DNA from 2 places in the Melaminivora sp. genome. Region 1 is predicted to be linked to the other one. Evidence: riboswitches for the same ligand, from Rfam matches in the RefSeq annotation. Region 1 holds a riboswitch; the other holds the start of a gene.

Region 1 (4,406 bases):
ATGGCGCCCTGGCCGTTCACGAAGTGCCCGCGCAGCAGCCCGACCCGCTGGCCTGGTTTGCCCTCTATGACGCTCCGCTGCCCTGGCCGCAGCGCGGCGCTGCCGACGAGCCAGCCGCCAGCGTGGACTGGGCCGCTCCCCTGCCGCGCGCCGACTTCGACGCCGCGCTGGCGCGCATCCGGCAGGGCATTGCCGAGGGCCGCTTCTACCAGGTCAACTACACCGCGCCGCTGCCCGGGCAGCTGCGCGCCGGTACGCCGCGGGCGTTGTTTGCCGCCCTGCAGCGCGCCCAGCCGGGCGGCTATGCCGCCATGCTCGACATGGGCGACGCGCAGGCGCTGTCGGTCTCGCCCGAGCTGTTCTTCGACTGGCGCGCCGGCGCGGACGGCTGCGGCGCCATCCTCACGCGCCCCATGAAGGGCACGGCCGCGCGCGGCGCCACGCAGGATGAGGACGCACAGCGCGAGCAGCAGTTGCGCGCGTCCCCGAAGGAGCGCGCCGAGAACGTCATGATCGTGGACCTGCTGAGGAACGACCTCTCGCGCATCGCCCGGCCCGGCAGCGTGCAGGTGCCGCGCCTGCTGCAGACCCAGGCGCTGCCCACGGTTTGGCAGATGACGTCCGACGTGCAGGCCGCGACGCGCGCCGGCACGCGGCTGGCTGACGTGTTCGCGGCGCTGTTTCCCTGCGGCTCGGTCACCGGCGCGCCCAAGGTCGAAGCCATGCGCGCCATCCGTGAACTGGAGGCCGGCCCGCGCGGCATCTACTGCGGGGCGCTGGGCGTGGTGCGGCCCGATCCGGAGCAGGGCGCCGGCGCGATGGTCGCCACCTTCAACGTGCCCATCCGCACGCTGGAGCTGCACGGCCGCGAGGTGCGCTGCTGCATCGGCAGCGGCATCGTCTGGGGCGCCGAGCCCGAGGCCGAATGGCGCGAATGGGCCGCCAAGCGCGCCTTTGCGCTGCGCGCCAGCCAGCCGTTCGAGCTGCTGGAGACGCTGGCGCTGGAGGATGGCGTGCTGCGCCACCGCGCCGCGCATCTGGCACGGCTGCAGCGCGCGGCAGGGCACTTCGGCTATCCGTTCGAGGTGGCAGCGTTGCAGGGCTGCCTGGACGCGCTGGCGCGCGTGCACTCCGCCGGCCTGTGGCGCGTGCGCCTGCTGCTGGACATGCAAGGCCGCCCGCGCGCCGAAGCCTTTGCCCTGGCACCCACGGCCACGCCGGTACTGCTGGCGCTGGCAGACCGCCCCTTTGCCCAGGCACACAGCGAATTCGTGCGCTACAAGACCACGCGGCGCGCGCACTACGCCGCCTTCGCGCCGGCGCCGGACAGCGGTGTGTTCGACACGCTGCTCTACAACGAGGCCGGCGAGATCACTGAAACCACCTTCGGCAACGTCGCCGCGCTGCTGGATGGCCGCTGGGTCACCCCGCCCGAGGCCTGCGGCCTGCTGCCCGGCGTGGGCCGCGCCGAACTGCTGCGCACGGGCCGCCTGGCGGAGCGGGCGCTGACCCTGGCCGACCTGCCGCGCGTGCAGGACTGGGCTTTCCTCAACAGCCTGCGCGGTTGGTTGCCGGCGCAGTTGCTCTCATTGAAATAGCTGGAGGCCCTTTCCGGGAAAGGGCTGAGGTCGGATTTCTCTGCTATTTACAGCAGGCCCTTGACGTAGGACGGCCGGTCCATGTCCACGATCTCCACGCTCAGCTGCACCTGCACGCCATCGGGCCGGGGCGTGTGTTCGCGCAGCGCCCGCGCCACGCGCTGGCCCAGGTCCTGCCTGGCCTCGGGCGAGCGCCCGGACAGCAGGCGCAGCTGGGCGTGCACGAAGGCACGCTGCGCCGGGGCGGTGCCGATTTCGTAGCTGTCCACGCGCAGGATGCGGGTCTTCAGGTCCATCTCGATCGGCACCTCGGGGCTGGCGCAGACGGCGGCGTTCAGCGCGGCCAGCGCCTCGCGCTCGGGAAAATCGGGCAGGTTGGACGAGTATTCGACGATCAGGTGAGGCATGGCGGGAATTGCGTGATGGAGACGAAACGGCCTTGCGCCGCGGCGGTGCCGGCGCGGTGCCAGCGCCGTGCGCGATTGTTCCTCAGAACGTGCTGCCGCCGGCGGCTGCGGGCGGGCCTTGTCAGCCGCTACACTCGCCAGCTTCGCAACAGGTGCCCGGCCATGGCCGGGTTCAACGGGAACAGGGTGCAAAGCCCTGGCTGCCCCCGCAACGGTAAGCAGGTCCAACCGCTTCTTTCACTCAAACCAGGCGCTGTGCGCAGATCCGGGGTGGCATTGCCCCCTCGACCGCGCCCAGGCCGGCCACTGGCGCCCTACGTGGCCTGCAATGTGCAGGTGCGCGGTGGCGCCGGGAAGGCGAAGCGGCCGGCGCGCCGTGCCTCCGGCATCGAGGCACGCGTGCGCCACCTGCCAGCCCGGATACCGGCCTGTTGGGTGCTGCGCTGCGCGCCGCCGTTTCGGCGCGCGCCGCGCAGCGTGCGCAACGACCGGCTGCGGGGAGCAGCGATGGCGGCGTGCTCCGGGCTGGCTGCCAGCACAGGCCCGGGTCCGTCATCCATGCAGCAGGCGGTCTGCTTTTCCCGTGGATGACTCCGATGCCGCACACCCGTGCCCTCGACGCCCGCCAGGCGCCCGCTGCGCGCCCCTTCCTGTCTCTCGCGCCCCGAGCCACCTGGCTGGCCTGCCTGCTGGCCGTGCCGCCCGCGTTGGCCCAGCAGCCCGCCCCCGCCACCCTGCCGGCCGTGACGAGCACCGCCGCGCCCCACCCGGGGGCTGGACTGGGTCTGCGCCAGCCCTCCCTGTCGGGCAGCCGCACGGGCCTTGCCACCAGGGACCTGCCCGCCAGCCTGGACGTGGTGGACAGCGAGACCTGGCAGCAGCGCGGCGACACACGCATGGCCGATATCGTGGGACGCACCGTGGGCATGGTGCCGCTGTCCGCCTCGGGCTACAGCAGCCTGTCGTTTTCCGCGCGGGGCTTTACCGGCACCAACTCGGTGGGCATCGCCGAGGATGGCGTGCGCCTGTCGGTGGCCGCCGGCACCACGCCCTACCCGGCGGACGGCTGGGGCTATGAGCGCGTGGAGGTGCTGCGCGGGCCGGCTTCCATCCTGTATGGCTCCGGCACCGTGGGCGGCACGGTCAACGTGGTGCGCAAGCAGCCCAGCCGCGAGGTGGTGCGCGAGGCGCTGGTGTCTGCCGGCTCGCACGGCAGCGCGCGCCTGGGGCTGGGCGCGGGCGGCCCCCTGGACGAGACCCTGAGCTACCGGCTGGACGCTTACGGTCACAGCACCAACGGCGAGCGCGACTTTGGCCGTGCCAAGGGCGGCAAGCTGATGAGCACGCTGCGCTGGCAGCCCGACGCCCGCGTGCGCCTGGAGCTGCTGGCCGATGTGAGCGACCAGCACCCCGAACGCTACTTCGGCACGCCTGCGCTGAACGGCGCCATCGTGCCCGCGCTGCGCCGCAGCAACTACAACAGCGATGACAGCACCATCACCATCCGCGACCAGCGCGTGCGTGCGCGCGCCAGCTGGCAGGTGAGCGACTGGCTCACGCTGCAGGGTGAGGCCTACCACTTCAGCGCCGACCGGCACTGGAAGAACATCGAGGCCTACCGCTACGACCCGGCGCGCCAGAGCGTCACGCGCTCGGACTACCTGGAGATTGGCCACGACCTGCGCCAGAGCGGCAACCGGCTGGAGGCGGCCATCGACGCCGGCGCGCACAAGCTGGTGCTGGGCTGGGAGGCCACGCGTGCGCGCTTCTCCCAGGACAGCAACACGCCTTACCGGCCCGACCCGGCGCGCACGCAGACGGTGGTCTCCGCCTTCGACCCGCAGCGCGGCCAGTGGGCCAGCCTCGACCCGACGCTCACGCGCATCGATACCGAGGCCACCACGCACGACGTGTACGTCGAAGATGCCTGGAAGCTGGGCGATCGCTTCACGCTGCTGGCCGGCCTGCGCCGCGACGTGACCGAGCTGCAGCGGCGCGAACTGGTCAGCGGCACGCCGTTCGACAAGACCTTGGCCGGCACGGCCTGGCGCGTGGGTGGAAGCTGGAAGCTGGCTGCAGACACCAACGTCTATGCCCAGCTCTCGCAGGGGCACGACCCGGTGACCAACATCCTGACGCTGAACCTGGCCAGTCGCGACTTCAAGCTGACCAGCGCGCGCCAGGCCGAGGTCGGCATCAAGCAGGCCTTCGGCCAGGGCCTGGGCGAGTGGACGGCGGCGCTGTACCGCATCGAAAAGAAGGACATCATCACCCGCGACCCGGTCACGCCCTCGCTGTCGGTGCAGGGCGGACGCCAGCACTCGCAGGGGCTGGAATGGTCGGCCGTGCTGCGTCCGCACGCCCAGTGGCGCATCGAGGCCAACTACGCCTACACCGATGC
Region 2 (4,406 bases), on a different contig from region 1:
CTTCGACCAGGATCAGGTCGGCCTGCCGCGCGGCCGCGTGCAGGCGCTCGCGGCAGTCGCGCTCGCCGGTGAGCCACAGGTCCAGCGTGTGCACGGGGGCGCCGCTGGCCAGTTCGTGCCAGTGTGGGTCCAGGTGGTCGGGGCCGCACTTGAAGACACGCACGCGCCGCCCGCCCCGCGCGTGCAGGCGCGCCAGGGCGGCGGTCGCGGTGGTCTTGCCCTGCCCCGAGCCGGGAGCGGCGATGACCAGGGCGGGACAGGAGGCAGAGGCCATGGAAGCCGGGGTCAGTACTGCGGTGCCCACTTCAGGCCGACGTAGAAGCTGCGACCCGGCGTAGCGTAGTTGCGCGCCAGCTCATAGCGTTTGTCGGCGGCGTTGTCCAGGCGGGCGACGACCTGCCAGTCGCGTGCCATGCGGGTGCTGGCGTGCAGATTGACCAGGGTGTAGCCGGGCAGCACGTTCTTGTTGGCTGCGTCGTCGTAGCGGCGGCCCGAGGCCTGCACCTCGGCGCCCACCGTCCATTGGGCGACGCGCGTGTCCGCACCCAGCGTGGCGTGGCGCCTGGCGCGGCGCTGCAGCTGCTTGTCGGTGTCCAGGTTCCGGGGGTTTTGCAGGTCGAGCGAGCCGTAGAGACGCACGCCGCCCAGGCGGTGCGCGCCCGCGAACGTCACGCCCTGGTAGCGCGCCTTGCCCACGCTGGCGTAGCAGCCGGGATAGCGATCGCTGCTGGCCGCACACGGGCCGGGGCCGTCCACGTAGATGATCAGGTCGTCGATGTGGTTGCGGTAGGCCGTGGCAGAGAAGCTGCTCGCGCCCTCCTGCCACTTCACGCCCAGCTCGAAGTTGCGCGACTGCTGCGGCTTGAGCGAGGCGTCGCCGTACTTGGTGAAGCGCTGGTACAGCGTCGGCGCCTTGAAGGCCGTGCCGGCGGACGCGGTGGCGCGCCAGTGGCGGGCGAAGTCGTAGCCGTACGAGGCGCTGCCGGTGGTCTTGCCGCCGAACTCGCTGTCCTGGTCGTGGCGCGCGTTCAGCTGCAGCGTGTGCGCGCCCTGGCGCAGCCCCCAGCCCAGGGCCAGGGCGTCGAATGAGCGCTGGCGCGTCTCCATCGTGGGGAAGAAGCTGGTGTTGTCCAGCCGGTCCTCGCGCCGCTCCAGCGACGCCGTCAGCAGCTGCGCGCCCAGGCGCCATTCGTTGTGCAGCAGGTAGCTGCGAATCCGCGTGTCGGTCAGGTAGATGCTCGGCGTGGTTTCGTAGCGGTCCTGCGATTCGCTGACGGACAGACGGGTCTTGTAGGCCTCGCTCCACTGCGCATGCCAAGCCAGGCCCAGCGTCTGCAGGCGCCGCAGGTTGCGGTCGTCCCTGGTCGGGCTGACGTCATAGCCGCTGTTGGAGTCGCTGTACAGCAGCGTGCCCTCCAGGCGGTGCGCCGCGTGCAGCTGCCAGCCCAGGCGGCCGCTCGCGGCGGTGGTGAGGTAGCCGTCGAGGTCCGGGTTGGCCGCGGCGTCGGTCTTGGCGCTGTAGCCCCGGCTGCCTTCGCGAGAAAAGCCCAGGGCATAGTCCACGGCGCCGCTGGCGCCGCTCACGCCGGCCTCGGAGCGCCAGGTGCGCCAGGTACCCAGGCCCACGCCCACGTAGGGCGCGACACCCGCCTCGCCTTTTTTCGTGAAGATCTGGATCACCCCGGCCACGGCGTCCGAGCCGTAGATGGCCGCGGCCGGACCGCGCAGCACCTCGATGCGTTCGATCTGCGACAGCGGAATGGCCTCCCACGACGGGTCGCCGCTGCCGGCCTGGGAATCCACGCGCACGCCATCGACATAGACGGCGGTGAAGCGCGTCTCGGCGCCGCGCAGGAAGACACTGGTGGCCGTGCCGGGGCCGCCATTGCGCGTCATCTCGACGCCGGGCAAGCGCGCCAGCACGTCGGCCAGGCCGGTGGCGCCGCTTTGCTCGATGGTCTCGCGGTCCACGATGGACACATCGGCCAGCACGTCGGTCAGCGGCTGGGCCGTGCGGGTGGCGGTGACTACGACCTCGTCCAGGTCCGGGGCGCGCAGGTTCTGCGCAAGCAGGGTGCCCCCCGTCTGGGCATGGGCCCCGCAAGCGGCCAGCGCCGCCAGGGCCAGAGCGCTCAGGCGCAGATACGCGCGGCCATCGGCAGCCGCGCGGGAGCAGAACAGGAAATTCGACATGGAGAAAATGCAAGCAAACAAACCCGCGCCAGCCTCCCCGCCAGCATTGGGTGACATGGCCGTGCGCCCAGTGGCGCAAAGCCTCCTTGTTGGCCGGTATCCGGGCTGGCGAAGACATCCTGCACACCACCTTCCCAGGCGCTTGTTCAAGGCGCCCAGTGGCTGACTGGTGACAGGTGAGCCGACACGCGGCTCGTTCGCTGACCGTTGCGGGGGCAGCGCAGGCCCGGGGCCCGGTCCATGGCGGACGGCCCCTCCCTGCTTCCCGTTGAACTGCGGCATGCGAACCATGACGCGAGCACCAACAAGCGGCGGATTTTATGCGCGCCGGCCGCACGGTCCCTACAATTGCCGCCCTATGCCCCAGCCTTCCCCCATCGACCAGATCGCCGAGCGCGTGGAGCGCCTGCTCCAGCAGCACGCGCAACTGCGGCAGGACAAGGCCCTGCTGGAGCAGCAGGTCGCCGCCCTCACCGAGGAGCGCGACTCGCTGCGTTCGCGCCTGCAGGCCGCCCGCGCCCGCGTGGATGCGCTGCTGGACCGTCTTCCCGCCAACGCGGCGCCCGCCGCCTCCGACGCCACGCCATGAAACAGCTCGAAGTCCAGATCCTGCAGCAGAGCTACCTGCTGGGCTGCGCCGAAGGCCAGGAGCCGCGCCTGATGGCCGCGGTGGAGCGCGTGGACACGGCCATGACGCGCATCCGCGATGCGGGCAAGGTGCGCGCCCGCGACCGCATCGCCGTGCTGGCGGCGCTCAACCTGGCCTTCGACCTGGCCGACCGCGAGGCCGCCCAGCAGGAGGCGTCCGCACACCCGGCCGCGCAGCCCCCGCAAGAGCCGCCACACCTGCAGGACGAGCGCCTCGCCGCCCTGCTCGACCGGCTGGACCAGGCCCTCGCCGCTGGGGACGCGCCGGGGTTGTAAGCATTGGCGAACGGGGTGTTCGCGGGGCGCGCAACGCGCCTACAATGCACCTGTCTGCGATGCTGCCGGGCTTTATATTTCCTTGAACCAATGCTCTTGGAGCCCGGGCTTGGTACATCGCCTGGCAGGCGTGATCATCTCGCGTCAGATGAACCCAATGTCAGGTTGCCCTCGCCCACCTGAACCCCCGGTTCAGGATGCCGGTCCGGTGGCATTTGCAGACACCTTCTTTCGAGCGAAGCCGGGGCTCCCCGCCCTCCGCCTACCCCCCTCTCCCCTCTTCCCCCAGCTGTCACCGCCCGCCCCGGGGCAGGCGCTCAGGCGCACCAGGGCGCGGGCTGGCCGTGCATCACATCCATCCACAGCGCCCAGCCGCCGAGCACGCACAGCACGGCGCCTGCGGCACGCGAGCCGCTGGCCTGCTGCATCCGGTTGAGCCGCTGCCGCAGCCATTGCCAGGCCGCGGGGCCCGCCACCAGCCACAGGCCGCTGCCGATGCCAAACAGCACCATGCTGGCCGCGCCACGCGCCACGCTGCCGCTCAGGGCAGCGGTGAGCAGCGCGGTGTAAAGCAGCCCGCAGGGCAGCAATGCCCAGGCCATGCCGGTGAAAAACAGTCCGCCCGGGCGTGCCACCAGGGGCTGCACGCGCGCCCACACGGTGCGGCCGGCGCTCTCTATCCAGGCGGGCTGGCGTGCCTGCAGCAGCATCATGAGGCCCCAGGCGATGATGAGCACATGCGTCATGGTCCACAGCGGCCGCAGTGCGCTGCTGTGCTGGCCCAGCCAGGCCAGCTGGTCCATGGCGAAGGCTGCGGCACCACCGGCGGTGCCATAGCCCGCCAGGCGCCCGACGTGGAAGGCCAGCGTGCGGCCCAGCACCGGGCGGCGCGGCAGCCAGTGGATCACCTGAGGTTCGCCCGGGGCGGCAGGGCGTCCCCCTGCCCCTATCACTGCGCCGCAGGGCCCGGCGCACATGGCAAGGCAGTGCGTACCACCCACCAGGCCCATCAGGAAGACGGTGGACGCAAGCGTGAGGAACATGGATCAGATGATCCGGGAGAAGCGCGCGCGGTTCCGGTTGGCCTGCAGATATTTATCGAACGCCATGGCGACGCCGCGCACGAAGTACCAGCCCAGCTCGGTGACCTGCACGCCGTCGTCGGCCAGCTTGACCAGGCCCTGCCCGGCCATCTCCTCGAGTTGCTGCAGTTCGGGCTCGAAATAGCTGCGAAAGTCGATCAGCCAGGCGGCCTCCATGGGCTCGAACAGCACTTCGCCCTGGCACAT

The links. Region 1 has a riboswitch for cobalamin ahead of RT051_RS05950 (TonB-dependent receptor). Riboswitches for the same ligand answer to the same signal wherever they lie in the genome.
Region 2: another riboswitch for cobalamin. It lies ahead of RT051_RS08880 (TonB-dependent receptor domain-containing protein); the one in region 1 lies ahead of RT051_RS05950 (TonB-dependent receptor).

Annotation. Positions count from the first base shown of each region.
Region 1 covers NZ_DAMCAM010000018.1:27,535-31,940, forward strand. The annotation lists gene RT051_RS05940 (chorismate-binding protein) at 1-1,598, shown strand, start outside; gene RT051_RS05945 (5-carboxymethyl-2-hydroxymuconate Delta-isomerase) at 1,646-2,005, opposite strand; cobalamin riboswitch at 2,139-2,452, shown strand; gene RT051_RS05950 (TonB-dependent receptor) at 2,602-4,406, shown strand, end outside.
Region 2 covers NZ_DAMCAM010000033.1:7,622-12,027, forward strand. The annotation lists gene RT051_RS08875 (cobyrinate a,c-diamide synthase) at 1-274, opposite strand, end outside; gene RT051_RS08880 (TonB-dependent receptor domain-containing protein) at 286-2,193, opposite strand; cobalamin riboswitch at 2,267-2,514, opposite strand; gene RT051_RS08885 (DUF904 domain-containing protein) at 2,552-2,782, shown strand; gene RT051_RS08890 (cell division protein ZapA) at 2,779-3,117, shown strand; gene RT051_RS08895 (sulfite exporter TauE/SafE family protein) at 3,435-4,160, opposite strand; gene hemN (oxygen-independent coproporphyrinogen III oxidase) at 4,164-4,406, opposite strand, start outside.